One region of the Paenibacillus sp. WLX1005 genome, then DNA from elsewhere that is predicted to be linked to it. Evidence: riboswitches for the same ligand, from Rfam matches in the RefSeq annotation. Region 1 holds a riboswitch; each other region holds the start of a gene.

Region 1 (10,060 bases):
ATTGCTGCAAACGAAGATTGAGATGCAGGAGATTGCTGTCGCTGAAGCGGAAGAAGTGGCGCGCAATGAAGGCATTATCGATAATCTGCGTACCATCGCGACATACAATTCCGACGAGTCCCGTGGCAGAGCGCTCAAGGCGAGAATGAAGGTACAGGAACGATTGGAAGCAAGCCGCATCAAAGCGCCATTCGTGGATATTAAACAGCCGCTTATTGGTTTTGGGCTGAGTCGTGAGTTGGAAGACGAAACCGTTATTGTACAGGTGAATGACTACGGTGTTTCCTTTGACGAGCTACTGCTAGAGCATGTGGATTTTGAAATGAAATCGACAGACAAAGTGGCGATTATCGGTGCAAACGGAACGGGTAAAACGACGTTGCTGCGGGATATTTTCCGTAATCAGCAGGATTCGATTGCCATTCATGACGATGTGCAGGTCGGTTATCTATCTCAGTTGCAAGGCGAGACGTTGACCGATGCCAATAGTATTCTGGAAGAGTTTATCGAAGCTGGATTCAGCACGTATGACGAGATTAGAGCGTATCTGTCCAGCTATGGCTTTGAAGGGGAAATCTTGAACCAGAAAATCCAATCGCTATCTGGCGGCGAGAAAAATATGCTGCAACTAGCGAAGATTGCTGCTAGCAATGCCAATCTGTTGCTACTCGATGAGCCGACAAGCCATCTGGACATCTACACACAGATTGCGCTGGAAACAGCGATCAAGGAGTACAAAGGCGCGATTCTGATGATCTCGCATGATTTCTATTCGGTTGTGAACGGGATGGATTATGTGCTGATCATCGACAACAAGACGATTCGGAAAATGAGTATGCGCAAATTCAGACAGATGATCTATGCGAGCCATTTTGACAAAGACTATCTGGCAAACGAGCAGAAGAAAAAGGCTGTTGAACTACAGATTGAACTGGCGTTGAAAAACACGGATTTTGAAGGCGCGCAGAGCTTGATGGATGAGCTGGAAGCGTTGATCAAGTTGCTTTAAGTTGGAGCGGTAAGATGGTGCATTGCTCAGAAGCTTCTTTGGTTCGGATGGTATACTGTTTATGTTGTGCTTAGCTGAATGGGATACCATTTGCACGGGATGAAAGATGCGTATGAGGACAAACCAATGGATGAGGAGAAAGTGATATTCGTTATTTTAGATACGGCGATCGCTGAATCCTTCCCATTGTTGCAGTGATTCTCCTGATCCAATGTATTTTTGTAAAGAAACCACTCTATTGGGAGTGGTTTTCTTTTTGGCTGCGGATGTATGATGGGATAAAAAGGATTGAAGACGTTCAAGACATTGAAGACGTTAAAACTATACAGGATGACAGAAAGGTTGTGCGACACTTATGAGCATGCGCTATACGGAATATGTACGTTTAAAGAAAGGACCGTATCAGTCAGTCGGGATGTTTGGCGATGATATTTATGTGTATGAAGTGCTGACTGGGGTGGCAGACTCGCCGGAATATCATCAAATTTCCAAAGAGGAGTTCGATTCTTTTGAGGATTGGGTTCAGACGCATGGCAAAGATATGAAGAAATTTTACGAAATTGTGAATCGTCCGGTGCTGTGTAGCGGGTATTTGGGAAGTGAGTATTTGGATACGTCGTTAGTTCGTGATATGTAGTAAGATGGAATGGCAAGTATTGCTAAGTGAAGTACTTTAGCATTTTATTTGAAGCAATCGATTATGAGAATAGGGGATGCCTATGGACAAAGTTCAAGTATTGCATTACTTTCGCGAGTTATACGCCGAGTTGAATATGATTCTATGTGAGTTCGACCCGTACGGCTTGTCCGATAAAGGTGAGATCGCGGACGAATTTGATGAGGAAGCATGGCAGATTTTATATGGTTTGGTAGATGTTCATAATCTGGATGAAGCCATTGATCTCGTTACATATGTGTTTGTGAAGGCGTTTGATGCGCAAGCTTTTAACAAGGAAAATTGTTCAGGAGTGGCTACGCGTATCTATGCATGGTGGTTAAGTAAGTAGAAGGCAAACGAGAAATTAGAACTAGAGTTAAAAGTGAAGAAATCTCAGCTTATGCAGGCAATGGATCGGTCGAATCTGCTTTTCAGGTATAATACATGTACCTATTATAATCAATGATTGGAAGGAGAATGGGATGAAGTTATTTGAGAAACTGCAAAAGAAAGTAACTGTGAATGACTATACATTCCATTGTGTGATCAACCAGAAACCTTCGATTCCGATGGTTAGTGTCAAAGTCTATTCTTCCAAAACCTCTTATGTGGAATTTCTATTTAGTTGGAGAAGAATGCATGATGTGAATCCCAATCGTCCTCTAGTGTGCGCACGTCTGATCCAGTATGCTATCGATCAGGGATGGGATTATCATAAAGAAAAACAAGTTAAAATCATTGAACAAGGTGATGATATAATTGACCTGTTAAAGTTGGAGGAACTGGATGATATGTAATAGACAATGCAATCACAAAAAGACTGTAGTTCTAAACTACAGTCTTTTTGGATACATTTAAACTGTTGCTACCAGATAATAAAGGAAACCAGAAATAAGAATGAGAGTTAAAAGTGAAGAAATGATAATTTGCTTAGAACTTTTTTTCTTTTGAGCAGCATCACTTTGTTTGTACTCTCTTACCGCTTTTATAATAATTGCTACAAGAAGAATCAATACTAAAACAGGAAGAACATATATAACAAAGTTATTATAGTTCCACATACGTTCACCCCCTAAGTAAAAAATTATTGAGGAGTAATGTTAAAAGCTAATGCCCAAGTCATTTCCAAGTAAATACCTGTACTATTTGCATTGTTAGCAGCGACTCGTGAAGCCAGTAGTCCAAAGTAAGCTGCTGTGATTCCTGGAGGAATGGCAGGAATAGCTCCAAAATAAGCAGCAACTATAGCAACCCCACCACTAGTTGCCGATACACCGGTAAGGTCAGCAGAAAACCTATTAGCTTCGCAACTATTCATATAACGGCTATAACCCCACCAGTATTGTTGGACAGCTGTATTTTTTCCAGCGCAAGATGCTGTGACCGATTTGCTGAGATCAGAAGTAAGAGGTGCTAGATTTTCAGACGTAATACTTAAATCAGAATGTGCCTTTAACTCGCCAGATTCAATTTGCTTGTTTAACGTATCAAAGTAGATTTTCTGCCCTTGTAGTAGCTCTAAATCCACCTCATCTTTTTGAGCTTTAGAATAATCTAGTTCAAAAAATCCACTCTCATTTACAGATACATAAGGTTTTAAAGCCAAAATATCTTGTTTTGTAAATTCTTTATTTTGAGTATCGCTAGCGAAGGTCGGCGTACAAGCTACTGTGAAAAGCACTAAAGCTAATAAAAAACCAATTGTTTTTTTCATTTTTCCTCCTAAGTATATGTTCTTTCTACATATAATTATTGCTGAATGTACAATCAAGCCTCCTTCATTTATACGTTTGAATACATTTTTAGTCTAACAAAACATCTTGACTGATAAAGCTTTTCGACAAAAACAAACTATTTTCTTAGCTAAATTGAGCCTTTTATCATTTACTATATTTACCATGAAGATCATTTAATTGGTATACAAGATATAACATTTATTACTTTGGTCTTATACACAAATAAAGCTTAGTTATTAAATAATCAATGTTTGAAAAATAAAATATAGAATGAATGTTATGTATACCATTAAGCCTTTCACGTTGAAAGACTTAATGTATATATGCTATTTATCGTATTACAAAGCCGTCTCGAGCTCCTGCGGCATCTCCGGCTCCAACTTATTACGCAGCCCGTACAACAACCCCGCCCCAACCAGAAACGCCACCGCATCCGCAATGACCAGCGACCACACAACCCCATGGAACCCACTCACATGATTCGCAATGAACAATACCGGAATCAGCGTCACGCCTTGAATGATCGACATAATAAACGCCGCCGTACCTTGACCCGTTGCTTGGAAAATACCAGTGAACAGTGTCGTCATGCCAGTAATGAACAGCGACAAGAACGTCACATGCAAAATATAACTGCCCATCACAATCAACTGCGGATCATTCGTAAACCAGCCGATCAGATGATCCGATACTGCATATACCACTACGCCAAACACCAGTGCCATAGCCACAATGACTTTGATCGTAAATCCGACCGTTTGCTTCATCCGCAGTTTATTCGCGGTAAACGAGAAGGCGATTAGCGGCACGACCCCTTCACACAATCCCATCAGAATAAACTCTGGAAATTGCAGCAATCTCGACGAGATCCCGTAAGCGGCAACGGAAGCATCGCCGTATTCAATCAGAAAATAGTTCAGGATCAGCGACATCGCACCAAGGAACACACTCATGATAAACACAGGTACACCGATTTTGAAGACATTGCTCATGATCTCTTTGCTCGCTTTGAACCATTGGATCGACACGCTCAGAAATGGACTTTTGAAGCCCAGATGATGCGTGTAAAAGGCACTTGCGACTAGATTCGAGACTACGGTAGCAGCAGCGACGCCGGTCACACCCCAGTGGAGTACGAAGATAGCTAGTGCATCCAGTACGATATTGACGGCAACGCTCAGAATCATACCGATCATGGACGTAATTGCCGATCCTTCGGCACGCACGATATTTTCTAACGTGAAGAATAGGACGACGACGGGAGAGCCGATCAGCATGACGGTCACGTAGTCTTTGGTAAACGCGAATGACTCGGTCGTCGCGCCCAGCCCGGAAGTGATCATATCCACTAGCGGCAGTCCGACGAGAATAACGAGCATACCGAGCAGCAGACTGCTGTAAAAGGCGAAGGACGAAACGTGCTTGGCGTCGTTGTAGCGCTTTTCACCAAGTAGACGGGAGATGAATGTACCGCCGCCCATACCGATCAGGTTGCCGAGTGCCATGATGATGGCGAACAGTGGCAAAGTTAGCGCCAGCGCGGTCAGCATCGCTGTGTTGTGCAGCGTGCCGAGGAAGTACGCGTTCAAAATGGAGTAGATGACGCTCATGGATGTACCAAGCATCATCGGAACGGCAAAGTGGGCGACGGCTTTGGCGATAGGGGCTTTTTCAAAGTAATGCAGATTTTCTGTATCCATGGGGATTCCTGCTTTCTGTAGATAATTTGGCTGTTGAAATATTTGGTCTATCAATGATTGCCTTACAGTGTTAGTTGAGCCTTACACTGTTAGATGTTATCATGGGATGAGATGCTTGTAAAGCATAAACTTACAGTGTTAGATAAAATTTTTCGAGGGATGGATATAGATGAAAAAGCAGCAGCCTCAAATTTCAGAGGATAAGATTCTTGAAGCGTCGTGGGAGCTTCTCGGGGAAGACGGCATTGAGAAATTAAGTATGCGGCGGCTTGCCGATCGGCTCGGCATTCAGGCGCCTTCGCTATACTGGCATTTTAAAAGCAAGCAGCAGTTATACCAGCGGCTGGCGAATCATGTATCTAAAGTGATCGTGGATGAGCTGCATAGCGAGGGGAATTGGAAGCAGCAGCTGACCGAACTTGCCGTTACTACGCGTGATGTATTGAGCCGCTATCCGTGCTCCACACAGCTTATGATGATGACGCTGCCGCATGATCCGGACATTATCCGCTTCACCAACCGGATGCTCTCTTGTGTAGAGGAAACACCGCTGGCGCAGGATCAGAAGATGCAGGTTGTGACGACGCTGATCAACTTTGTGTTTTATTTTGTGCTGGATCATTATCAGCATCAGCGTAATGTGGAGATCATGAGTCAGGAGCAGCAGTCTACGATGGGCGATCATATGATGCAGGTGATGGATTCGATGCCGGATCAGGATACGTGGCTGTTCCGGCGCATGTTCCAGAATGAGCTGTTTGAGCTGATGGGAAGTGATCGGGCGTTTGATTTTGGACTGAAGGTGATTTTGCTAGGGATTGAGCAGGTGATTGTGGAGCAGAATATGGATGTGTAACTTTTTTCACTGATCCATTGCTCACATTGGCGGTACTATGTTAACATATCGGAATGGCAGTAATGCCTAACTAACTTCATATATTTAAGGGCTATGATTGCTGTGGATCACACTACAGCAGGAGCAGCTTCTGGAGAGACTGCGGGTACACCGCAGCGCCGAAGGGTTCACAATCTCAGGCAACCGGACAGAAGAGTACGAATAGATAGGTGTCATGCGGCGACGTATATGCTGCGGGGCACGTATGTATTTTGTTATTCTTGTGCGCTGAGAGATTGGATGATATCCAGTCTCTTTTTTTATTGTTTTTTACAGAAAGATAGGAGATCAAGGGGGAAACATGATGACACAGACAGGGTTAAAACGAGAACTTGCCAACCGGCATGTTCAGTTGATTGCAATTGGAGGAACGATTGGAACGGGGCTATTTCTCGGCTCCGGCAAAGCGATTGAGAAGGCGGGGCCTTCGATTATTCTTACGTATTTGATCGTCGGCATGGCGATTTTCTTCGTGATGCGGGCGCTGGGGGAATTGCTGCTGTCTAAGGCGGGATACCAGTCGTTTACGGATATTGCCGAAGATTATTTGGGACCGCGTGCAGCATTTGTGACGGGTTGGACGTATTGGTTTTGCTGGATTATGACGGCGATGGCGGATGTGATCGCGGTCGGCGTGTATGTGCAGTACTGGTTTGATATTCCGCAGTGGATGCCAGCGGTGCTGTGTCTGATCGTATTGTTAGGTCTGAACCTAATGACCGTCAAAAACTTCGGGGAGCTGGAATTCTGGTTTGCGTTGATCAAGGTCATTACGATTCTGGCGCTGATCGGGCTGGGCATTGTACTGCTGGTGATGGGCTTCCGCACGGATGCAGGTACCGTATCGGTACGCAATCTATGGGAGCATGGCGGCATATTCCCGAATGGCGTGTCGGGCTTCCTGTTCTCGTTCCAGATGGTCGTATTCGCTTATGTTGGCGTAGAGCTGGTCGGTGTATCGGCAGCAGAAACCGCCAACCCGGAGAAAAGTATTCCAGCGGCGATCAACAAAATTCCGCTGCGCATTCTGTTCTTTTATGTTGGCGCGCTGTTCGTGCTGCTGTGCATCAATCCATGGACACAGCTGAGTCCGTCGGAAAGTCCATTTGTCCGTACGTTTACGCTGGTCGGTATTCCGGTGGCAGCGGGCATTATTAACTTCGTCGTGCTGACGTCGGCGGCTTCCGCTTGTAACAGCGGCATGTTCTCGACAAGTCGCATATTGTACAATTTGAGCCGTAAGGGTCAGGCTCCACAGCGACTGGGCAGACTGAACCGCAATCATGTGCCGAGTCAGTCGCTGTTCCTCTCTACCATTGTGATCTCTGGTGGTGCGCTACTGAGTAAGCTGTTACCGGGACAGGCATTTGAGATTGTGACGACGATCAGTGCCATTTGTTTTATCTGGGTGTGGGGTGTCATTCTGGTGTGTCATATTCGGTATAAACGAAGTCGCCCGGAGCTGCATGCGACGTCTCGCTTCAAAGCACCATTTACACCGTGGATCAATTATGTAGTACTGGCGTTATTTGCGGGTATTCTGGTCATTATGCTCATCTCTGGTGAGACGCGTCCGGCGCTATTATGTACACCGATTTGGTTTATTTTGCTGCTGGTATTGTACCAGCTTCGCGGGCGAAAAAGAGACAGTGAGCCGGTGTTGGAGACGACGAATACGTAAGTTGCAGATGAATGATAGCGGAGTGTCAAACATGCCGTGACAGCTATCAAAGAAACTATTATGTCCAGAAATGACATACGAAACACAGTGCAAACAAATGCACCTATTTCACACGAGTAGGAGTATGCAGTACAGCTTATCTTCAAGTATACAAACTGCAATCATAATGATATGTGTGAACAGCTCTATGATCTATATATGCATAGAGCTGTTTGGTATTGGATTTCGATTCGTCTTTTTTGCATTCAGAAGCACTCTGTCTGTGTTGAAAGTAACCACGTACCTAATGCTTGGAAATGACGATCATTGTGAATGTGCCTGTTGCAATCTTGCTTTCCGATACTCCTTTGGCGTTTGCTCATATGCCTTTTTGAACGACTGGATAAAATGGTTCACATGATTGAATCCGACGTGCTGTGCGACTTCGGTAATTGTATCGTCCGTACCCAGCAGCAGATCGCAGCTCTTTTTTAATCGGTATTTGATCAGGTAGTCGTAGGGCGTCATATGGATCGTTTTGCGGAAGCTGCGGGTGCATTCGGATACGCTCAGATGTGCGATGTCGGCGATTTGTTGCAGCGTGATGGGATCAACGAAGTGCTGGTGGATGTAACTGAGCATGAGCTGCAATCGCTCCTGCTGCTGTTTGGCATGTTTGGGTAACTGCTCAGTGGACAATGGAATATGGGAAATCAGCGTGAACCACAGCTGTAGCGTCTTGATCGATACTTCATATTGCCAGCCCCAGCTTGCACCGGCGATCTCGAATGTATGCTTCATCTCCCATAGCATATCCAGAATGGCATGTTCCCAGTCGTGGTCACCTCGGATATCTAGCGAGACGAGGGATGAGTTGGTGTAGGGCGTTACGTAATTCTTTTCCATTACGCTATCGCCGTAGAAGGCTAGCAGCTTTTCGGGAAAATTAAAGCTGACGTACTGTCCGTCGTGTTCCAAATATGTAGCGATATGCAAAATGCCTTTGTTGATCAGAATCGCCTGTCCCTGCTCCAGATGGTGGTCGATGCCGTTCACCTGAATGACGAGCTTGCCACGGGTGGCGAGGGTAATTTGTAGCTCGTCATGCCAGTGCAGATCGTTGAAGCCGCGCCCTTCGGGGATGCTGTTGTGGGTGGTATGGGTGTACATGATGTAAGGGAAGGAGTCGTCGGGGTAGGCGATATGTTCGAATAAAGGTTTGCTCATAAGGGTTCTCCTTTGCTGCATTTGATATTTTGCATATATAGATGACGATATTTCGATATAAATAAAGGATATCCTTACACCGAGAAACAGAAAACGGTGATATTATTATATCAGATCTAAGGCTTATCTCTATAGCCTGTGCACAGACGTTCGGATAAGACCTCTATGAATATGGAGGCATGGTAATGAATAATCATAAGATGTTTTGGGGTATTCATCCGTATGTATTGCTGTTTATTAGCATTTTGTCAGTATCGATCTCGTCCATTCTGATCAAGATGTCGGATACGCCGACTGCGGTGGCGGGCATGTACCGACTGTACATCTCTGTACTAATCATGCTGCCGCTCGTGCCATGGCGTACGCTGCGCACGCTACGGTTGAACGCAAGCGATTGGGGCAGTGTGATTGCGGCAGGATTGCTGCTGGGCATGCACTTTCTATTCTGGATGGAATCGCTCGTGCATACGTCGGTAGCAAGCTCGATGGTCATTTTGGCGTTACAGCCGTTGTTTGTAATGATTGGCTCGTATTTTATGTTCAAGGAGCGGGTGGGGATAGCGAAGGTTCTCTGTCTAGTGGCGGCGTTATTCGGCTCGGTCATTATTGCATGGGGCGATATTGGTGTATCGCGGCAAGCGCTGTTCGGTGATGCGTTGTCGTTGATCGGGACGCTGGCAGTTTCGGCGTATTTTCTAGTCGGGCAAAAGGTCAGTCGTAAAATGAACGCCAATCTGTATAGTGTGATCGTCTTTCTGATCGGCGGTAGTATGCTGCTGGTGTATAGTTTGTGGAATCAGTTGCCGCTGACCGGATACTCTGGTGCGGACTGGACGTACTTCCTGCTATTGGCGATTATTCCGACGATGTTCGGGCAGTATATTTTCAATCTGCTGCTTCAATCGATTGGAGCGACGACAGTGTCGGTGGGCATTATCGGCGAGCCGGTACTCGCGATTGTGATGGCGTATCTGTTTCTGGGTGAGCAGATGTCGGCGTTTCAATTTACCGGCGGACTGCTCACATTGCTAGGCATGGGCATGTACTTCTGGTTACAATCGCTGAAACGTCCGATAGCGGACTATGTACCGGTGGATGAACCGATCAGGTGAATTCCATTAGCAAATAGAATGGAGTCAGATTTGGCATGAACGATATGCCGGATGGTATGATGC
Region 2 (10,060 bases), 1.6 Mb from region 1:
TGGCAGCCGGAGCAGTCGCTTGCGTGGGCACAGTCGGCTTTATTGGTCTGATTGCGCCGCATATGGTGCGACTACTAACCGGACATCATCTGCGACAATCGATGTTTTTATCAGCATTGACAGGGGCGCTAATGCTGGTGCTGGCGGATACGATTGGACGTACGGTGATGGCTCCGGCAGAATTGCCATCCGGCTTGTTAATTGCACTAATCGGCACACCGTACTTCCTGTATCTCATGTATCGCTCCAACTGGCATCGACCGCTACAATAAGTACTGGATGATACAAGCAAAAAGCTTCCCATTTCGCTATATCAGCGGTAGGGAAGCTTTTTATTGTACGGTAACATCGTTTATTTTTTGCTGATTTCGGCTTGAAGAGAGCTGGTGGTGGCATCTGATGAACCGGATATATCCGAATCGTCGCCGGGTTCGTGCTCAGGTGCCATAATATCCGGTGGCACGAGCGTTTCTTCTTTTTCATTGCCGAATTGGATGAAGATCCAGACGCCGATCAGAATGAGTGTACCTGCACCAAGCTGCATGCCAGTCAGTGCTTCGCCCAGTAGCCAAAATGCCAGTAGCGAGGAGAAGACAGGTTCGCCGAGTACTGCCATCGATACGGCACCTGCGTTCATATACTTGAGCAACCAGTTGAATAGATAATGCCCGAACAGTGTTGGCACCAGTGCTAGCAGCCAGAATACGCCCCAGTCGCGTGCATCGTATCCGGTAAATGGAACATCGTTAATCAGATTATAGACAGCCAGCACAGTTGCCGCCATGAAGAACACCCAGAAATTGTACACCAGTGCATCCATATGCGCCCGTACCTGCTTGCTGATCAGCATATGGATAGCGACGGCAATTGTACCGAAGAATGACAGCATATCGCCTTGAAAAGCCGTACCGGACACTTTAAAATCGCCCCAGCCAATCGCAATCGAACCGATAACCGCCAGCGCCATTCCGATAATCATGAATCGATTCGTGCGCGTCTTGAATAGAAAGTACGATCCGATCACAACCATAATCGGCTCCAATGTCAAAATAACGGTCGAACTGGCTACCGTGGTCAGCCGTAACGAACCCATCCACAGTAAAAAATGCAGCGCCAGCATGATGCCAGACAATGCCAGCATTAGCCACGCGCGTAGCGGAATATTCAGAAGTGCACGGTAATGCCGTAGCGCCAGCGGCAATAGCAGCAGATCGGTGAGATAGAGTCGGTACATTGCGATTGCCGATACATTGGCATCCGACCAGCGAATAAAGATGGATGAAAACGAGATCGCAATAATGCCGATCACATACAACAATTCAAGCGGAACCCAGTGTTCCCGCTTTGTGATTACCTGAGTCATTGGTACATTCTCCTATACTGCTTATCAGCGGTTGTCAACGTGATCAAAACGTGGTCAAAATAGAAGGGCGATCATGAACCGATCGCCCGGTATATCCATCGTCGTCCGCGGTAAACTGCGCATCGACGCGTATCAATATTGTGTTTCCTGATTGGAAAATGCAGGGTTATTCCGCTACCTGTACATATTTGTACCCTGTACCCCAGACGGTCAGGATATGTTCCGGGTTTTTTGGATCGCGTTCGATTTTTTTGCGTAGATTGGAAATATGCACATCAATCGTACGATCCAGATACGCACGGTCGCCGCCTTTGATCCGATCCATTAACTCGTTGCGGGTAAATACTTTGCCCGGTGAATTGTGCAGTTCTTTCATAATGGCAAATTCAATCTGGGTCACTTCTACTTCCTGATCCTCTACAAACAAACTGTGTCGGTAATCATTGACGGACACACGATTTTGCGTATTGCTGGTAGACAGGCTGTATCCGTTCATCCGGTGCAAGTCGCTACGACGCAGCAGTGCCTTGATGCGCGCATCCAGCTCTTTGAGACTGAATGGCTTACACAAAAAGTCATCTGCGCCGCTTTCTAGTGCTTTTAACCGTTCGTTGAGCATCGTATTGGCTGAGATCATCAGCACGGGTACGGTCGATTGCTTGCGAATTCGCCGCACTAGCTCACTGCCGCTCAGATCAGGCAGCATCAGATCGGTCACGACAATATCGGGACCATACTCATCGATCAGCGCTAGCGCTTCGCTGGCATCGTGAATCAATTGGGTATCATAGCCTTCTTCCTGAAGGAAAAAGGCGATCATATCGGCAAGACTTTTTTCATCTTCAATGAGCAAAACTTTGGTAGGCATTGCTGTCACTCTCCTGTACGAAAATTAGGGCTGTATCGAGGTGGAATATAGGATGTACCTTTGAATTTGTATATAAAGTAATCCAATTCGGTCCATGATACGAATCTTGGAAGATGCAAGGAAACAGGTTTACATACATTAACCAGAAGGTCGGGCAATGTCGGACAGAACGATCGTCATGACGGTAATCAAGCACATATGATGCGGATAGGCTGCCACGGCAAAATATTATCCCTGGTGCATATGTAAAAGAGTTTGACAATGAATTTTAACGGAATGGTCACGTGTCCTATGATTCTCTGATTGGATGTTTGCGGTTATAATTATCTTACTTGGTTATCTTATTGTCTTAATGATTAAGATACTGTAAGCCTGCCGATTGGTAAATACGGATATATTGTACCATTGATAGACGATATGGGGGATATGGAATATTTTTAGTAAAACAAATGACAGTCAGCATACCCGTTTTGGAAGTACAGATGAACGGATGCGCCGCGCGTATCCCGGGTCTATCCCGAAGTCAGACGGTCTTTCAGGTGCGATTGCTGTCCGCAATGGAGAGGACCGTTGATTATGAATTACAGATTATTTCAATCATTTACATCGCCATGGATCGGAACTATTATTCTCACGCTGCTGGGTGCAGCACTCAATTACTGGGTGTTGGACCTGTCGTTTGTGCTGCAATTTATGTTTGGCAGTGTTGCGCTGCTAGTCGTGTTGCGACTATACGGACTTTCCTTTGCGGTGCCTGCGCTGATATTGATTCATCTGCCCATGCTATGGACCGGGTCATTTGTAACGATGACTGTGCTGCACGGGATGGAAATTCTGTTTTTGGCGCTGGGATTTCGCTGGTTGCCGCGTGCCAGTCTACTCAAGCTGGATTTACTGTTCTGGGTGACGATCGCATTGCCAATCATCTACGGTATGCACGCATTGCGCTGGAACGATGAGATAGATATGCGCTTAGTCTGGTTATTGCTAATTAACCGACTGCTAAACGGCATCTGTAATGCGTTGCTGGCTTCAGCAACAGTTGTCTTTTTGCTGAATCGTGTACGCGTTGGCAAACGACCGTACTATTATATGACGATTCGCTGTGTGATTTTCAAGTATTTGCTCATGGTAGTCATGACCAGTTCGATTCTGATTCTGTTCGTGAACGGCAGTCAGCAGTTTCAAGATATATTGCACTGGGGGTCCAATTATGTCGAGCGTTCATCACGTCTGTATATTTCCAGACTGGAGCAATTGGAAGGAACAGAGCAGCAGCGTCTGATGCAAACGTACAAACAGGACTTTTCCATCGATTCGATTATTGTGGATGCTGAGAATACAGTGTTGGCGACGACGATTCAACAATCAGAGATTGGACAATTCACTGAAAGTACCGGTTATCGGCAGTCCTTATTGCAGCAGCACAATCAAGTATCCGTCTATGCTCAGTATCCGATTGATGCTGTCTATCCACCAGATCGGTGGCAACGGTCTTATTTTGTATTAAACACTGTGCTGGATGATAATCAGCGCTTGATCCTTGTTTTGCCGTTTTCGTATCACTTGTATCCGGTATATGGCTTCTATTTGAAGATGATGTTGCGTATGCTTGGCATCATTCTACTGGCGGCTATACTGGCTCAACTTATCGGACGCCGCGTCGCTATTCCATTGCAGCAATTAGTAGACGCAACCAGTCATATCCCGCAAAAGCTACGTGAGAATCATACGCTGGAATGGCCGAAAAGTAGCATCGTCGAAATGCGCAAGCTGATTCACAATTTCCAGCAGATGGTGAGTACACTGGAATATCAATTTTTGCAAATTAAAAAAGATAAAGAATTGTTGGAGATTCGTGTTGTGGAGCGCACGTTTGATCTGGCGGAGAGTGAAGCGCAGAAGAGTGCGATTCTGAAAATGGCAGTGGACGGTATCATATCTACAGATAGCCGGTTACGCATTACAGAGATGAATCCGGCGGCTGAGCAGATGTTCCGCTGTGATCTGACCGAAGTGTCTGGCTTGCCGCTGTCAGATCTGATCCGTATTCATGGTCGTACGAATCCAGATCGCGAGAGTAGTACGGTGCTGGCGTTCCGATTGGATGGTAGTACGTTTACAGCAGAATTGACCCGTAGCGAGATATTGAATGATGGGGCGGCAGTGCATACCTTTTTCCTTCATGATCTGACGGAACAGGAGCAGGCGCTGGCACGTAACAGCGAGCATGAACGCCAGTTGCAGCAGTTGACGGAGCGTTTGCTGGAAGAACAAGGTGCTGCCCGTATGCAGAAAAGCATTACCGGTAATCTACTGCAAACGGTGCAGGATGGCATTATGATGTGCGATGAGGCGCGCATCGTCTCGCTAATCAATCCGACGTTACAGATGCTGTTTGGACTGGACGATTACAATGGCAAGCCAGTGAGTGAAGTGCTGGAGCGCATTCAATCGCAACTGATGGCAGGGACGTTTATTGTGGGTGAACGTTTGAATCAGCATCTGGATCAGCATGAAGAATGGGAACAAGGATGCCTAATCCAGATGCAGGATGAGCGCTTGTTATCGCTCCATCTGACCCCGATTACCGATGCGGCGAGTGGTGTTGATCAGGGGTTTCTGCTTATTTTCCGTGATTGTACCGAAGAGAAACGGGCGAAGCAGCTGCAAAATGAATTGATTGCTGTCGTCTCGCATGAATTGCGGACGCCATTATCGGCGATTATGGGGTATATCGAGATGTTGTCAATGTATGAGGATATTCCGGCAGAGCGCCGACGTGAGTTTATGAATACGATCCAGTTTGAAGGTGGAAGGCTGTCGAGATTGTTGGATGACTTTCTGGATAGTCAACGGATTGAGGCGGGACATGCAGAATATTTGATGAGCTGCATCCAGCTGGATGAACTGGTGAAGATGATCTGCTGGCAGTGGGATATTCAATCTCGGGATCGTCTGCATGTGGAAGTGGAAGAGCGCCATCTCTATATATTGGGCGATCATAATCGTATGATTCAGGTAATTAGTAATTTGATAGGCAATGCACTTAAATATTCACCAGATGATCGTCCAGTCGATATTCGCGTGCGACGCCAAGCCGATCATGTACTGGTAGAAGTAGAGGATTACGGGATTGGCATCTCGGAACAAGATCAGCCGCGCATTTTCCAAAAGTTCTTCCGGTCGGGATCAACGGAATCTCGTCAGATTCGCGGTACAGGTCTGGGGCTATTTATCGCTCAGCGGATTGTTAACGATCATGAAGGTGTGCTGAGTTTTACGTCATTACGGGGGAAAGGTTCGGTATTCGCGATCCGTTTGCCTCTATTGGAGACGTCCGAAGAATGGATAGATTGAGGGAAATTGCCTAGATTGGCGTTCGTTTTTACAGGGCATGTCAGATATGCAACTTATTTTCCCGATGGCAATTGACAGCGTTCAGCGGCTGGATTAAGCTAGGAATGATCAGGAACATGCCGGGCATACGGCGGTGTTCATTGTAACTTCTATATGCGAATGAAGACAGCGGGAGAGTTAGCGGAGGCACGTAATCCGCCACCGAAGGAGCAAGCAGCCGCAGCCAACGGCTTGCCAATCTCTCAGGTCCCAGGAACCGCTGCCGGACGCAACTCTGGAGAGAGCATTCAGCCACCCAAGGGGTATAACGGATCGTCAGCATCGTCCGTCCAAACTCTCAGGTACACAGGACAGAGCACACAGGCCGCCGCAGGTCCTGCTCTGTCCTTTTTGATGTGCTCTTCGGGGGATTGCACACAATCAATCGAATTAGCATAGAAAAGGATGTATCAGCAATACCTGCTCAAATGATGCAGCAGCGGAAAAGAGGAGTCATATGCGTTTCAAAAATGTATTTAATATTATTGGGCCTTCTATGGTCGGTCCATCTAGTTCTCATACGGCGGGCGCTGCACGATTAGGTCGAGCGGCACGTCAGCTGCTTGGACAGCAACCGGAGCATGTGGATATCATTCTGTACGGTTCTTTTGCAGAAACATACTGGGGACATGGTACCGATCTGGCGCTGGTGGGCGGTCTGCTGGATTATAGCACAGACGATGATCGTCTGCCGGATGCAGCCGAAGAAGCGGATCGACTGGGTATGACCATTCAATTTGATAAAGGATCGGGCAATTATCCACATCCGAACTTTGTGCGTTTACGTCTACGTGCGGGAGAACAGCATGCTGAATTAGCAGGTGCATCAATCGGTGGCGGGAACATTGAGATTCACGAACTGAACGGATTTGATCTGAAAGGTTCAGGGCAGTATCCGACGCTCGTAGTGGAGCATATGGATAGCAAAGGCGTGCTGGCAGATATTACGCGTACACTGAGTGAAGCGGAGCTGAATATCGGCTTCATGGATGTGGATCGCAAATCACGCAGTGGCGAAGCGATGACATTAATCGAGTTAGACGGTGTACCGGCAGATGAGGTATTGACTCGTATCGTTGCATTGCCGCATGTTACCCGTGCGGGTGTTATTGATCTCGACTAAACGAAGAAAGGAGGAAGTAGGATGCAATTTCGTACATTAAAAGATATTATTCGACTGTGTGAAGAACGCTCGTGCAGCATTGCCGAGCTGATGATTGTGGAGCAGGTCAAAGAAACCGGAGTACAGCGAGAGGAAGTTATCGCTCAGATGGCGGCGTATTACGAAGTGATGAAAGAAGCGGTTCACCGTGGGATTCATGAAGATACCGTTTCGCGAAGTGGATTGACTGGCGGAGATGCGCGTAAAGTATATGATTACTTAAATGGCGGCGAAACCGTGTCTGGTGCATATTCAACGCGTGCGATGTCATATGCGCTGGCAGTGTCCGAAGTGAATGCTTCTATGGGACGTATTATTGCGACGCCAACTGCTGGTTCCTGCGGTATCATTCCGGGTGTATTTGTAAGTACGCAAGAGCGATTTGGTTGGAGTGATGAGCAGATGGTATTGGGCTTGTTCGCCGCTGGTGCGATCGGCTACGTCATTGCGAACAACTCGTCCATCTCCGGTGCTGAAGGAGGCTGCCAAGCCGAAGTCGGTTCTGCAATCGGTATGGCTGCGGGTGCGATGGTGGAGCTGCGTGGAGGTAGCCCTGAGCAAGCGATGCATGCCGTCGGTCTGGCATTGAAAAATACACTCGGTCTTATCTGTGATCCAGTGGCTGGTCTGGTAGAGATTCCCTGCATCGTACGCAACGGTCTAGGTGCTGTCAATGCACTTGCTGCTGCTGATATGGGACTAGCAGGCGTGCGCAGCGCAATTCCATCGGATGAAGTCGTCGATGTTATGTTACAGGTAGGACGCTCCATGCCAAGCGAGCATCGTGAAACCGCGCGCGGCGGTCTGGCTCAGACGCCAACTGGACGGAAGATTACCGAAGAACTGCGCCGTCGTCGCGAGAATAACGGGCAATAACGATAAATACGTATAACTCATCTGATATTGTATATAAAACTAATAAAAAGAGACTGTGACCTATGTCGTCAGCCTCTTTTTGCTGTGTATACGTAGTAGATTCCATTACAAGAGAGAGTCGCTATATCATAAAATCAATCCACATGCACTGGAATATAGATGTGGATACATGTTAATTCCTGTGAAGCATGCTGTACATTGGGCCAACACTCGATATCATAAGGACGGCTATCCTCTATACCGTGTTGCGCTAGCCATTGACGTATCTCGTCATATGCTTGATCTATATTCTGTTCAGTTCCTTCATAAGTAAAGCTGTAAAAGTCGCCTGCGGGTGATACATGTTGGATCATCCCTTCTGTTGGCATGGATTCATATCCTTGTTGTTCCACAGCAACAATGCTTGAAAATACAGTGTCCGGCGTCCATGGAATACAAGGATACACTTGGATCAAATACAGATCAAGAGCAGGACTTGGTTTGTACGTTTGCAATTGGTTGTAGAGCTGCGTGCGCATTCCTGAGACGATATGCTGCTCCAGATCTTCATTCAAACTAGCTTCACTGCGATATCCAACCAATTGCATGGCTGTGCGACTTGTGATTCCGTGATGAATCAATGTCAAATCGAACACTCCTTATACTATATTTTTTTGAATATTCTGTACTCGAGATAAATAATCAAAAAAACTGCTTCTCCATTCATTATAGACATGAACGGAAAAGCAGTACAGAAATTAAAAGCTATGGGGTATTGAAATATAGCTTGTTCCTTCATTTCGATTGTAGTACGCCATCAGATCATCCAAATGATCAATCTTCCAGCACAAGCGGACGCAATTTGGCTTCGATATCCGTACGGCGTGATTCCAAGAATGGAGGGAGAGATAACGTTTCACCGAGCGAATCAAGTGATTCGTCCACATCAAATCCTGGTGTATCCGTCGACAGCTCGAACAAAATACCATTCGGTTCACGGAAGTAGAGAGCGCGGAAGTAATGGCGGTCGACTTTACCAGAGTTGGGAATACCGAGTTGAGCAAGCTTGTCCGCCCATTTATTGTATTGCTCCTCATCCGGTACACGGAACGCGACGTGATGCACACCACCACGACCGAGACGGGCTACTGGCAGATCACGACGCGTTTCGATATGCACTTCCGCACCAGCGCCGCCTTCTCCTGTTGCATACACCAGTACATCCAGATGCTCTTCGCCTGCAAGGGAAGGGTAGGAATCGAGATACCGGAAGCCCAGTACTTCTTTCAGAATCATCACGGTGTTTTCAGGTTTGGCAACTGTCAAGGTTACTGGTCCAAGACCGAGAATGCCGTATTCCACAGGCACATCCGAACCATCCCATGCTTGACCCGGTGCAACGCCTTCCTCTTCATTATCCGCAACCAGCACAATACGCGTACCTTCAAAGTCCTGAAATGCCAGCGTATCCCGTCCTGCGCGCTGACGAATCGGCTCATGGCTGACATTCAACTCGTCAAACCGACGCGACCAGTACTTCAAGGCTTCAGTACTGGCCACCCGCAGCGAGGAAGCCGAAATGCTCGATACACCTGGATAACTCGGTCCAATGCCCGGCAAATCAAAGAACGTCAATTCCGTCCCCGGCGAAGCAACTGCATCTCCATAAAACAAATGATACGACGTCGTATCATCCTGATTCACGCCCTTTTTCACCAGCCGCATACCAAGCACCTTCGTATAAAAATCAAAATTCTTTTCCGCTTTGCCCGTCATAATCGATACATGATGAATACCTAACAATTCCATCGTCCTCGTCCTCCTCCAAATATATAGCGTATATTAACATCTATTGTAAACACAATCCTATAACTCAACCGCTATCCATTGCGCACAAACTGCACACATAAATACAACATCTATCCATACATAAACAAGAAACCAAAAACGAAATCGCCTTACACTTAAAATCTTTATATTAAGATAATTATATCATCCCATACTCCATTTGCAATACCACACCACAAAATAATAAATAAAAGAAAGTAACTATACAAAATAATAAAACAATACATCAAATAATAACCAAGCCCCCCAAACAAGTCAAATCCCATCCCTTAAACGAAACAAATCAACCAACAATCCAAAATCCAAAAAATAAAAATAAAAAAATAAAAAAACAGGCAGCAACTCCAAATGAAGTCACTGCCTGCTCTTATGCTGCCCAATCTCCAGGGTCCAAAATGTATGCGTGTTGCTCAAAACGGAGGGGAGGAAATAAGGGGAAAAGGCGACTTTGGAGGTGCGAGAATCTACCGTCACTCCTATTCCGTAGATTCTCGTGACTCCACCGGAGCCGTTCCCCTTATTCCTCCCCGGAGTGATTGATGCAACCCAGCAGCATCATTTTAAA
Region 3 (10,060 bases), 1.4 Mb from region 1:
CTGGGCGTTCTGTCCCTAGGTCTGGAACAAGGCGACGTTATCGTTCTGTCCACTACTGGCGCTGAAGAAGAAGCTGCTCTGAAAGCTTTGACTGATGTTATGGTGAACGAAGGGCTAGGCGAAATCAATGGCTAATATTTTGGGAATTGCGGCGTCTTCGGGCATCGCCATTGCCAAAGCATTCCGTCTGGAGCATCCTGAGTACGAAATCACCAAGCGCTCCGTAAGTGACACCGATGCCGAACTGGCTAAACTGCAAGACGCTCTGACCAAATCTCAGGGCGAACTTGAGGCGATCAAAGAACGTACCCTGCAAGAAATGGGCGAAAAGAAAGCTGAGATTTTCCAATCTCACCTGCTGATTCTGAACGATCCTGAGCTGATTGATCCGGTCAAAGACAAGATCACTAGCGATATGGTGAATGCAGAATTCGCACTGAACGAAGTTGCATCGCAATTCGTGACGATGTTCGAAAACATGAAGAGTGCGTACCTTCAGGAACGTGCAGCAGACATGCGTGACGTAACCAAACGCGTGATCAACCACCTGATGGGCGTGAATTTCCAAAGTCCTGCGGAAATCCGCGAAGAAGTCGTGATCATTGCTGAAGATCTGACGCCTTCGGATACAGCACAATTGGATCGTAACTATGTAAAAGGGTTTACTACCAATATTGGCGGACGTACTTCCCACTCTGCAATCATGGCACGCTCTCTGGAGATTCCAGCGGTTGTAGGTACGAAGGAAGTTATGGAAGTCGTACAAAACGGCGATATCGTTATCGTCGACGGTCTTGAAGGGAACGTTATTGTAAACCCGGATGAGACTGTATTGGCAGATTACCGTGCAAAACGTGAAGCGTACGAAGCACAAGTGGCAGAATGGCGCAAACTGCGCGATGAAACCACTGTGTCCAAAGACGGTGTTCACGTCGAGCTGGCTGCCAACATCGGTACACCAAACGACGTAGCTGGCGTTATTGATAACGGCGGCGAAGCGGTAGGTCTGTATCGTACCGAGTTCCTGTACATGGGTCGCGACGAATTGCCTTCGGAAGATGTGCAATTTAACGCGTACAAAACCGTACTGGAACGCATGGAAGGCAAACCAGTCGTTGTCCGCACATTGGACATCGGTGGCGACAAAGAGTTGCCGTATCTGGTTCTGCCAAAAGAAATGAATCCGTTCCTCGGCTTCCGTGCGATTCGTCTTTGTCTGGATCGTCAGGACATTTTCCGTACGCAACTGCGTGCGCTGCTCAGAGCAAGCGTATTCGGTGAACTGCGTATCATGTTCCCAATGATCGCGACACTGGGCGAATTCCGTCAAGCGAAAGCGGTTCTGGTTGAAGAGAAAGACAAACTGGTTGCTGAAGGTATTGCCGTTTCCGACAATATCCAACTCGGTATCATGGTTGAGATTCCTTCGACAGCTGTTCTGGCTGACCAATTTGCCAAAGAAGTGGACTTCTTCAGCATCGGTACAAACGATCTGATCCAGTACACAATGGCAGCTGACCGTATGAACGAACGCGTCTCCTATCTGTATCAACCATACAACCCGTCCATTCTGCGACTGGTGAAAATGGTAATCGATGCAGCACACAAAGAAGGCAAATGGGCTGGTATGTGTGGCGAGATGGCAGGGGATGCAACTGCAATTCCACTGCTGCTCGGTCTGGGACTTGATGAGTTCAGCATGAGCGCAAGCTCGATCCTGCCTGCACGCAGTCAGATCGCCAAACTGTCCAAAGCTGAGATGCAAGAGCTGGCTACCAAAGCACTCGATATGCAAACAGCCGAAGAAGTGGTTGAGCTGGTAAACGCGATTCAGGCGTAAGATTGATTTTCATTTTGCATGTGGTGCAGCTTTGTGCGGCATGATGTGAGTGGAATTCGTTTTACAAAGACTTTTTATTGTTTGTCCAACAATCCCATGAAGCTGATACTCTGATCATTCGGAGTATCAGCTTTTTTTCTGTTATTGCTGTTGTTACTGTTGTCGTGGTGGGTGTTGCTTTGGGGAGACCGCTGCAGAAAAGGATTGTCCAACGGTCTCCGGTTAAGCCTGTAGATTCTGGAATGGGATAAGTCGGTGAATCTACAGGCTTAAAGATCGACCTTTTGGACAATTCCTTTTCCTCCGCTCTGTGCAAGTAGCAACTGTTATATTGTATAGCGACTGCTTTGATGATGTGTAATTTGGTAATGTGCATGGTGAACGATGTGGTAATAGTGTATTTAAGGTACATGATAAAAATGGGATTAGAGAAATGGAAGTTGGTATAGGGTGAAAAGTATTGATATGTGAGGATTTGTGTAATGGGTAAATGGTGAAAGCACTAAAAGCACTAAAAGCACTAAAAGCACTAAAAGCACTAAAAGCACTAAAAGCACTAAAAGCACTAAAAGCACTAAAAGCACTAAAAGCAGTATAATGCTTTTATCAACTTAAGCCTTTACCGCCGATGGGGTGGAGGGTGGATATGCGTTCCATTCCGGTAATGATTGGTTTGGCTTTTTGGATTAGTGTCTGTGTTGACTCTAAAGTTAGCGATGCCTGATGCGCGTCTTGGTTGCTCCATACTTCGTAAACGTAAATACAATCGGGTTCATTTTCGGCAATGCTGACGGTATAAAGCTCGCATTCCTGCAACTGCTCCATTGATTTCGCAGCATCAAGTAGAATATCGACCATGTGATCGCGCTGACCTTCCTGTACTGTGAATTTGCCGAATAATCCGAATTTGCTCATAAGACGCCTCTTTTCATAAGTAGATATGTAGCTGTTATCATTATTCGATACGTAACTTCGTTTTCCTATTGCGTATGGTATGTTTCGATTTCAAATATAGATATTGGAATATTTATGTATTGTATTGGGAGAGATGAGAGCATACTTGATGCAGGTAATGCAGGTAATGCAGGTAATGCAGGTAATGCAGGTAATGCAGGTAATGCAGGTAATGCAGGTAATGCAGGTAATGCAGGTGATATGGTGAAGATGTTCGAGTAATATCAGAAAAAAGGAGCATACCATTGCGGTATGCTCCTTTTTTGGAAATATGAACGATTGTAGTTGGTGATCAGCTGCATGCGCAGTTGAGTACTGGTTTACGAGCAGCGGTTGCTTCGTCGAGACGACTGACTGGGGTGCTGTATGGTGCATTCAGTACCAGCTCTGGTGTTTCTTTGGCCTCGTTTGCGATGCGGATCATGGTGTCGATGAAGGCGTCAAGTGTTTCTTTGCTTTCGGTTTCGGTCGGTTCGATCATGATGCATTCTTCTACATTCAACGGGAAATAGACGGTTGGTGGGTGGTAGCCAAAATCTAGTAGTCGTTTGGCGACATCCAGTGTGCGTACGCCGTATTGTTTTAGACCTTTACCAGACATAACGAATTCGTGTTTGCACACATTATCGTATGGCATCATGTAGTGGTCTTTCAGACGATGCATCATATAGTTGGCGTTCAGTACGGCACATTCTGATACGCGGCGCAATCCTTCGGGTCCATAGCTACGGATGTAGGTATAAGCGCGAACGAGAATACCGAAGTTGCCATAGTATGCTTTGACACGACCGATGGAATCTGGGGAGCCAGAACGTAGCGTGTATGTTCCGTCCTGTTGTTGTTCTACGACTGGCTCAGGCAGGAATGGCAGTAATTTGTTTTTTACGCCAACCGGACCGGAGCCGGGACCGCCGCCGCCGTGTGGGGTGCTCATCGTTTTGTGCAGATTGAGATGGACAACGTCGAAGCCCATATCACCGGGACGGGCGATGCCCATGATCGCATTGGAGTTAGCGCCATCGTAATACAGCAGTCCGCCAGCTTCGTGCACAACCTGTGCGATCTCGGTAATTTGTTCTTCGAACAGACCGAGTGTATTTGGGTTAGTCAGCATGAGTGCAGCAGTGTCGGAACCAACAGCGGCGCGCAGTGCATCCAGATCGACCAGCCCGCGTTCGTTGGACGGGATTGTTATCGTTTGGAAACCGGCAACGGTTGCGCTGGCAGGATTCGTACCGTGCGAAGAATCCGGTACGATTACTTTGGTGCGATGCTCGCCGCGCTTCTCGTGATAGGCGCGGATCATCATCAGACCTGTCCATTCGCCATGTGCTCCGGCAGCTGGTTGCAGGGTGACAGCATCCATGCCGGTCAGTGCAGCTAGATCGTTTTGCAGCGTGTGCAGCAGTTCCAATGCACCTTGAATGCTTTGTTCTGGTTGGTACGGATGGATTTTGGCGAATCCAGCATAGCGTGCTACATCTTCGTTTACTTTGGGATTGTATTTCATCGTACACGAACCGAGTGGGTAGAAGCCATTATCCACGCCGAAGTTCAAGCGGGACAGCTCGGTATAGTGGCGGATCACGTCGACTTCGTACACTTCTGGCAGGGCGGCGGCTTCACTGCGCAGCATGTCCTGTGGAATGAGGGTACTCACATCCACCTGTGGTACATCGCATTCTGGCAGCGAATAACCAACACGACCCGGCTGGCTCAATTCGAAAATGAGTGCTTTTTCTTTGACAATATCGCCTTGTATTTCGGTCGATGCAACCGCAGGTGTAGATTCTCCGACAGGCTGGGTGCTAGTTGGTAACGTTTCGTTTGTCATAGCGATGCCTCCAATTCGATAGCCAGTTGATCCATTTCGGCTTTGGTGCGCTTTTCTGTAACGGCGAACAGCATATGCCCAGACAATTCCGGGTAACTCAGACCGAGATCGTACCCACCGATATAGCCTTTATCCAGCAGCTTGGCATTGACCTGCGATGCGCTTGTAGCTTGCGGTAATTTCAGTACGAATTCATTGAAAAATGGAGACTGGAACGCCAGCGAGCAGCCTGTAATCTGTGCTAGCTGTTGTGCGGCGTAGTGAGCCTTTTGTACATTCAGATTAGCGACATCTTGCATCCCCTGTTTGCCCATCACGGACATATAAACGGAAGCGGACAAGGCGAGTAATGCCTGATTGGAGCAGATGTTGGATGTCGCTTTGTCACGGCGAATATGCTGTTCGCGTGTTTGCAGTGTCAGTACGAAGCCACGTTTCCCGTTGCGATCCGTTGTTTGACCGACGATACGACCCGGCATGCGGCGCATCTGTGCTTGTGAAACGGCGAAGAATCCACATGTTGGACCGCCGAGTGACATCGAGATACCAAGTGGTTGCGCATCACCGACGACGATATCTGCGCCTAGTTTACCCGGTGCTTCCAGTAGACCGAGTGAGATCGGGTTGGTGCTGACGACGAGCAGTGCGCCATGTTGATGTACGAGATCCGCAGCTGCTTGAATGCCCTCAATGCCTCCGAAGAAGTTCGGCGATTGCACCAGTACAGCCGCTGTCTGATCATCCAGCACTTCTTCCAGTGCACTGATGTCGGTAATGCCATCGCCATAAGCTACTTCGACCACATCCAGATTGAGTCCGCGTGCATAACTGTTCACAACAGCGCGGGATTCGGGATGAATGGTGGAGAAGGCGACAATCTTACTGCGGCGGGTAGCAGAGGCTGCTAGCGAAGCGGCTTCTGCCAGTGCGGTCGCACCGTCATACATACTGGCATTCGCAACTGCCATACCGGTCAATTCGCAAATATACGATTGAAATTCAAATATCGCCTGCAATTCACCCTGACTGATCTCCGGTTGATATGGAGTATATGCTGTATAAAATTCCGAACGAGAAATCACATGATTGATGACGGACGGAATATGATGATCGTAAATGCCCGCACCAAGAAAGCTTGTATAGCGATCTGTATCCGCATTGCGTCCTGCCAGTGTAGACAGATGACGGGTTAGCGCATATTCGTCCAGCATACCGGACATCGGCAGCGTACCTTCATAACGAACAGAAGCTGGAATGTCCTTGAACAATTCCTCAATGGAAGAAGCACCGACAACGGCTAACATGTCCTGCTCATTTTGTGGTGTCATCGGGATATAACGATGGGATTTCATAGGCTGTACTCCTTTCGGCAGCGTAGCTACCGGTTAATGTGGACTTGCGTGACGTGCAATATCGCAGAAGAGAAGTTACCAGATTTTGTTGTCTATTGAGCATCTAGCCGTACATTTCGTTGTGATTGCAAGCGTATGCGTCTATTTAGAACGATAGGTAACAGTAAATTTGTCCGTGAATGAGAAGCTGCTCGTAGCTGTGATCTTGTCTATACGGTTATGCCAACGATGAAACTGTAAACACCACATATAACAATGAACATCAGCTAACAATGAACATCAGCAGCATGGAGCATGAGCTATAGTTGCATCATATAATGTGTTATACGTTCACCGGTTGACGTTTGTAAAAAGGAGCCTTCACGACTTCTGCCTTCAACAGCTTGCCGCGAATCTCGACTTCGACCGGCGTACCGAGTGCGGCGCTATCCGCTTCGATCAGTGCCAAGCCCAGATTGCGCTTCAATGTCGGCGATTGTGTGCCGGTAGTCACTTCGCCAATCTGCCGACCATCGCGGTACACCGGATAATGTGAGCGCGGAATGCCACGGTCGATCAGCTCAATGCCGACCATTTTGCGTGGAGCACCGTGTTCCTTTTGCCCAGCGAGTACGTCGCGTCCGATAAAATCACCCTTATCCAGCTTCACGAAGAAACCAAGCCCTGCTTCCAGCGGCGTAATGTCCGCCGACAGCTCTTGCCCGTAGAGCGGCAGCTTCGCTTCAAAACGCAGTGTATCGCGTGCACCAAGTCCGCATGGAATCAATCCATCTTCCTCACCAATCTCCAACAGCTTGCTCCAGATTACATCTGCCTGTGCAGCCGGGGCATAGATCTCGTATCCATCCTCGCCCGTATAGCCTGTGCGGGAGATGATCACTTCCACATCGAACAACTTCGCTTCCGGTACAAAGGAAAAGCCGGGCAATTCAGCGTATACATCACTGCCAGCTGCCTTGGACAGAATGGCGGACGCATGCGGTCCTTGCAGAGCGATCAATGCCGTTTGCTCCGAAATGTCCTTCAATTGCACACCTTCTGGCAAATGCTGGCGCAGCCATGCAATATCTTTATCGATATTCGATGCGTTCAGCACGAGCATATAATGCTCCTCACCGATCCGGTAAACGAGTAGATCATCCACAACGCCGCCATTGTCATAGCACATCAGTGTGTACTGCGCCTGTGCATCCTGCAAACGGGAAACATCGTTGGTCAGCATATGCTGTAGATAACGGAGTGCGCCAGCGCCACTGATGATCACTTCACCCATATGGGAAACGTCGAATAAACCAGCTCGTTCGCGTACAGCTTCATGTTCTTTTTGGATACCGTAAAATTGTACCGGCAGTTCCCAGCCGCCAAAATCGATACAGCGCGGGGAACCAGATTGTTGATACAGCGGGAAAAGCGGTGTTCGTTTCAATTCAGTCATGTGGATTCACCTCGAAATAGTATTTTGAGCGGTGAAACGGTATACAAGCACAAAAAAGACAGGAAGAGAAGGGAAAGAAACCGGCATATATCCGGTACTTCATTCCCTTTTCTCCCTGTCCTTGGTACCTGAGAGTTACCTCGCTGAACATTCTTACCAGCATAGTAATGTCTGCCGGTTATTCAGAATGGCTCAAAACAAGTTTCCCCTTGGGTGATCCGCTGTGCACTTATCGTTAATTACACCGGATGCTCTCCAGAGTTGCGTCCGGTACAGGTCCCTGATACCTGAGAGATTCACCGTGTCCGGCTTACTCCTTCGGCGCTGCCATCGGTGTGGCAGTCTCTCCCTGTACGTTCATCCGCTCACATATGATGTTATGTATTTCCGAACATTCAACACTAGAAACGTTAAAATTGTATGTTTATTATATTAATACTTGATTGAGTAAACGATGTCAAGCCTCTTGACAGTGCCAACTTCCTTACTATACTCTTGTGGCATTGAGCAAAATGCAATCACGACATGGAACCGGAGGAGCATAATCATGAGCGAAATCAAGGATCAGCTGTTGTACAGTGAGGAACACGAGTGGGTAGAGCGTATTGGTGATGATACAGTACGGATTGGTATTACGGACTTTGCCCAGCATCAGCTGGGTGATATTGTATTTGTGGAATTGCCAGAAGACGGTCGCAATGTGAGCGAGAATGAAGTCGTAGGCACGATCGAATCGGTCAAAACGGTATCCGATCTGTTTTGTCCGGTAGCTGGTGTTGTTAGTCGCTTGAATCCCGATCTGGAAACCGAGCCAGAGCTGGTCAATACCGATCCATACGGTCGTGGTTGGATGCTAGAGCTGAAGGTGGACGGCGATCTGGATGCTGCTCTGTCCAAGCTACTGGATGCAGCTGCTTATGGTGCGCACGCTCAGGATTAATGTGCCCCAATATTCATATTTCTTAGTAAAGATCGACGGAATATGGATGAGCAGAATGTACAGTGGTGAAAAGAGGAATATACCGTATATTGCTTGTTAGTACATGCCGTTGTCTTGTTCGTTACAGAACAGGATGACGGCTTTTTTACGTGCTTTTTGTCGTTTCCCATATTCCTTATTATTCCATACTATACCTATTCCATATGCGTTGCTGAACTCCTTTACGTTTACTTAAAATATAAGGCTGCATAATACAAAATATATTCGTATGAGATATTAGCATGCACTAATGACATAGACATATAACATAAATATAAACTTATGCTAATGAGATAGACATGTTTCAATGAAAGATAGGAATATTTAACATGCGACAGTTCAAAACAACAAAAGGAACGTACAGCAAACGAAAACAATCTGCATTTCATCTGCACATCGAAGGGAGCAAACGTATGACTCATTCTGCAAATATTAACACCACTAACACAGCTAACAACACTAACACCGCTACCGATCGCAAAATCATTCTCATTACCGGTGCCAATTCCGGTATGGGACTAGCTTCCAGCATCGCTCTGGCAAAGCAAGGGCACCATATTATTATGGCGTGTCGCAATCTAAAGCGTGGACAGCAAGCGCTGGAGCAAGCGAAGCGTGAGAGTGGTTCCGATCAGCTCACACTGATGACGTGCGACCTCGGTTCACTGGAAAATATCCGTGAATTCGCGGCTGAATTTTACAAACGATATGACCATCTCGATGTCCTACTGAACAATGCTGGTGTCGTTAATCCTACTCGCAAGGAAACAGCAGATGGCTTCGAGATGTCGATCGGAGTCAATCATCTGGGACACTTTTTGCTGACTTCTCTACTGCTGGATGCCCTTCAACAGGCAAAGGCAGCTCGCATCATAGTCGTCAGCTCCAACGCCTACAAAATCGGCAAAATCCACTGGGATGATCCGTATTTGCAGGATGGGTACAATGTGGTCAGCGCCTATTCGCAATCCAAGCTGGCGAATCTGTATTTTACCTCTGTGCTGGCAGAGCGGTTAAAAGACACATCCGTCACCGTCAATAGCCTGCATCCCGGAGCGGTTGCAACGAGTATCGGTGTGGATCGGGATACCGGCTTTGGCAAACGCTTGCTCTCTGCACTGGCACATACACCGTTTTTTCAAACGCCAGAGCAGGGAGCAGAGACAGCTATATTTCTAGCAACGGATCCATCGGTTGCAGGGCAAACCGGTCAGTATTTTTATCGTAAAAAAGTGATGCCACTTCAATCCAGAGCATTGGATAGACAGCAAGCATTACGCCTATGGGCATGGAGTGAAAGGCAGACTGGGCTTAGCCAAACGTAACAGGAAAGGGAAGTACACGCGGTCATGCAGGATAAAATACTATTCTGACGCTGGCTATGGTAGACTGGAGAAAGCGGGTTTTGCGTGCTTATGCGCATCATTTGGCGGTGTATCATCGGATTCGCAGCCGGATGATTACACATTCAAAATCAAGCCGAGTAGCGACCGCGATCAGCCGTCTTGTACGGTCTGGGAACAGATTAGAACTAGAAAGGAAATAGAACCAATGAACAACAATTTTCCACCCAATCCTAACGATCCCGGGCAGCCACCATTTAACGGGCAACCGAATAACCCACGTCCGGGGCAACAACCACCGGATTACAATCGTCCACCGCTTG

Evidence for each region. A riboswitch is a leader RNA that binds a small molecule or an ion and turns the genes downstream of it on or off. The one in region 1 is predicted to bind glycine.
Region 2: another riboswitch for glycine. It lies ahead of sdaAB (L-serine ammonia-lyase, iron-sulfur-dependent subunit beta); the one in region 1 lies ahead of ACE3MZ_RS23515 (amino acid permease).
Region 3: another riboswitch for glycine. It lies ahead of gcvT (glycine cleavage system aminomethyltransferase GcvT); the one in region 1 lies ahead of ACE3MZ_RS23515 (amino acid permease).

The regions. Positions count from the first base shown of each region.
Region 1 covers NZ_CP176756.1:5,499,146-5,509,205, reverse strand. The annotation lists gene ACE3MZ_RS23555 (ABC-F family ATP-binding cassette domain-containing protein) at 1-1,009, shown strand, start outside; gene ACE3MZ_RS23550 (hypothetical protein) at 1,365-1,646, shown strand; gene ACE3MZ_RS23545 (hypothetical protein) at 1,729-2,016, shown strand; gene ACE3MZ_RS23540 (hypothetical protein) at 2,150-2,464, shown strand; gene ACE3MZ_RS23535 (hypothetical protein) at 2,522-2,728, opposite strand; gene ACE3MZ_RS23530 (hypothetical protein) at 2,752-3,381, opposite strand; gene ACE3MZ_RS23525 (MATE family efflux transporter) at 3,742-5,103, opposite strand; gene ACE3MZ_RS23520 (TetR/AcrR family transcriptional regulator) at 5,273-5,959, shown strand; glycine riboswitch at 6,080-6,160, shown strand; gene ACE3MZ_RS23515 (amino acid permease) at 6,303-7,679, shown strand; gene ACE3MZ_RS23510 (helix-turn-helix domain-containing protein) at 7,983-8,885, opposite strand; gene ACE3MZ_RS23505 (DMT family transporter) at 9,071-9,997, shown strand.
Region 2 covers NZ_CP176756.1:3,916,975-3,927,034, reverse strand. The annotation lists gene ACE3MZ_RS16720 (iron ABC transporter permease) at 1-272, shown strand, start outside; gene ACE3MZ_RS16715 (DMT family transporter) at 353-1,363, opposite strand; gene ACE3MZ_RS16710 (response regulator transcription factor) at 1,530-2,231, opposite strand; gene ACE3MZ_RS16705 (ATP-binding protein) at 2,808-5,591, shown strand; glycine riboswitch at 5,751-5,860, shown strand; gene sdaAB (L-serine ammonia-lyase, iron-sulfur-dependent subunit beta) at 6,088-6,753, shown strand; gene sdaAA (L-serine ammonia-lyase, iron-sulfur-dependent, subunit alpha) at 6,775-7,668, shown strand; gene ACE3MZ_RS16690 (GyrI-like domain-containing protein) at 7,803-8,294, opposite strand; gene ACE3MZ_RS16685 (ring-cleaving dioxygenase) at 8,482-9,456, opposite strand.
Region 3 covers NZ_CP176756.1:4,109,366-4,119,425, reverse strand. The annotation lists gene ACE3MZ_RS17615 (HPr family phosphocarrier protein) at 1-135, shown strand, start outside; gene ptsP (phosphoenolpyruvate--protein phosphotransferase) at 128-1,840, shown strand; gene ACE3MZ_RS17605 (putative quinol monooxygenase) at 2,447-2,755, opposite strand; gene gcvPB (aminomethyl-transferring glycine dehydrogenase subunit GcvPB) at 3,087-4,544, opposite strand; gene gcvPA (aminomethyl-transferring glycine dehydrogenase subunit GcvPA) at 4,625-5,980, opposite strand; gene gcvT (glycine cleavage system aminomethyltransferase GcvT) at 6,303-7,415, opposite strand; glycine riboswitch at 7,680-7,776, opposite strand; gene gcvH (glycine cleavage system protein GcvH) at 7,963-8,355, shown strand; gene ACE3MZ_RS17580 (SDR family oxidoreductase) at 8,808-9,719, shown strand; gene ACE3MZ_RS17575 (DUF2569 family protein) at 9,946-10,060, shown strand, end outside.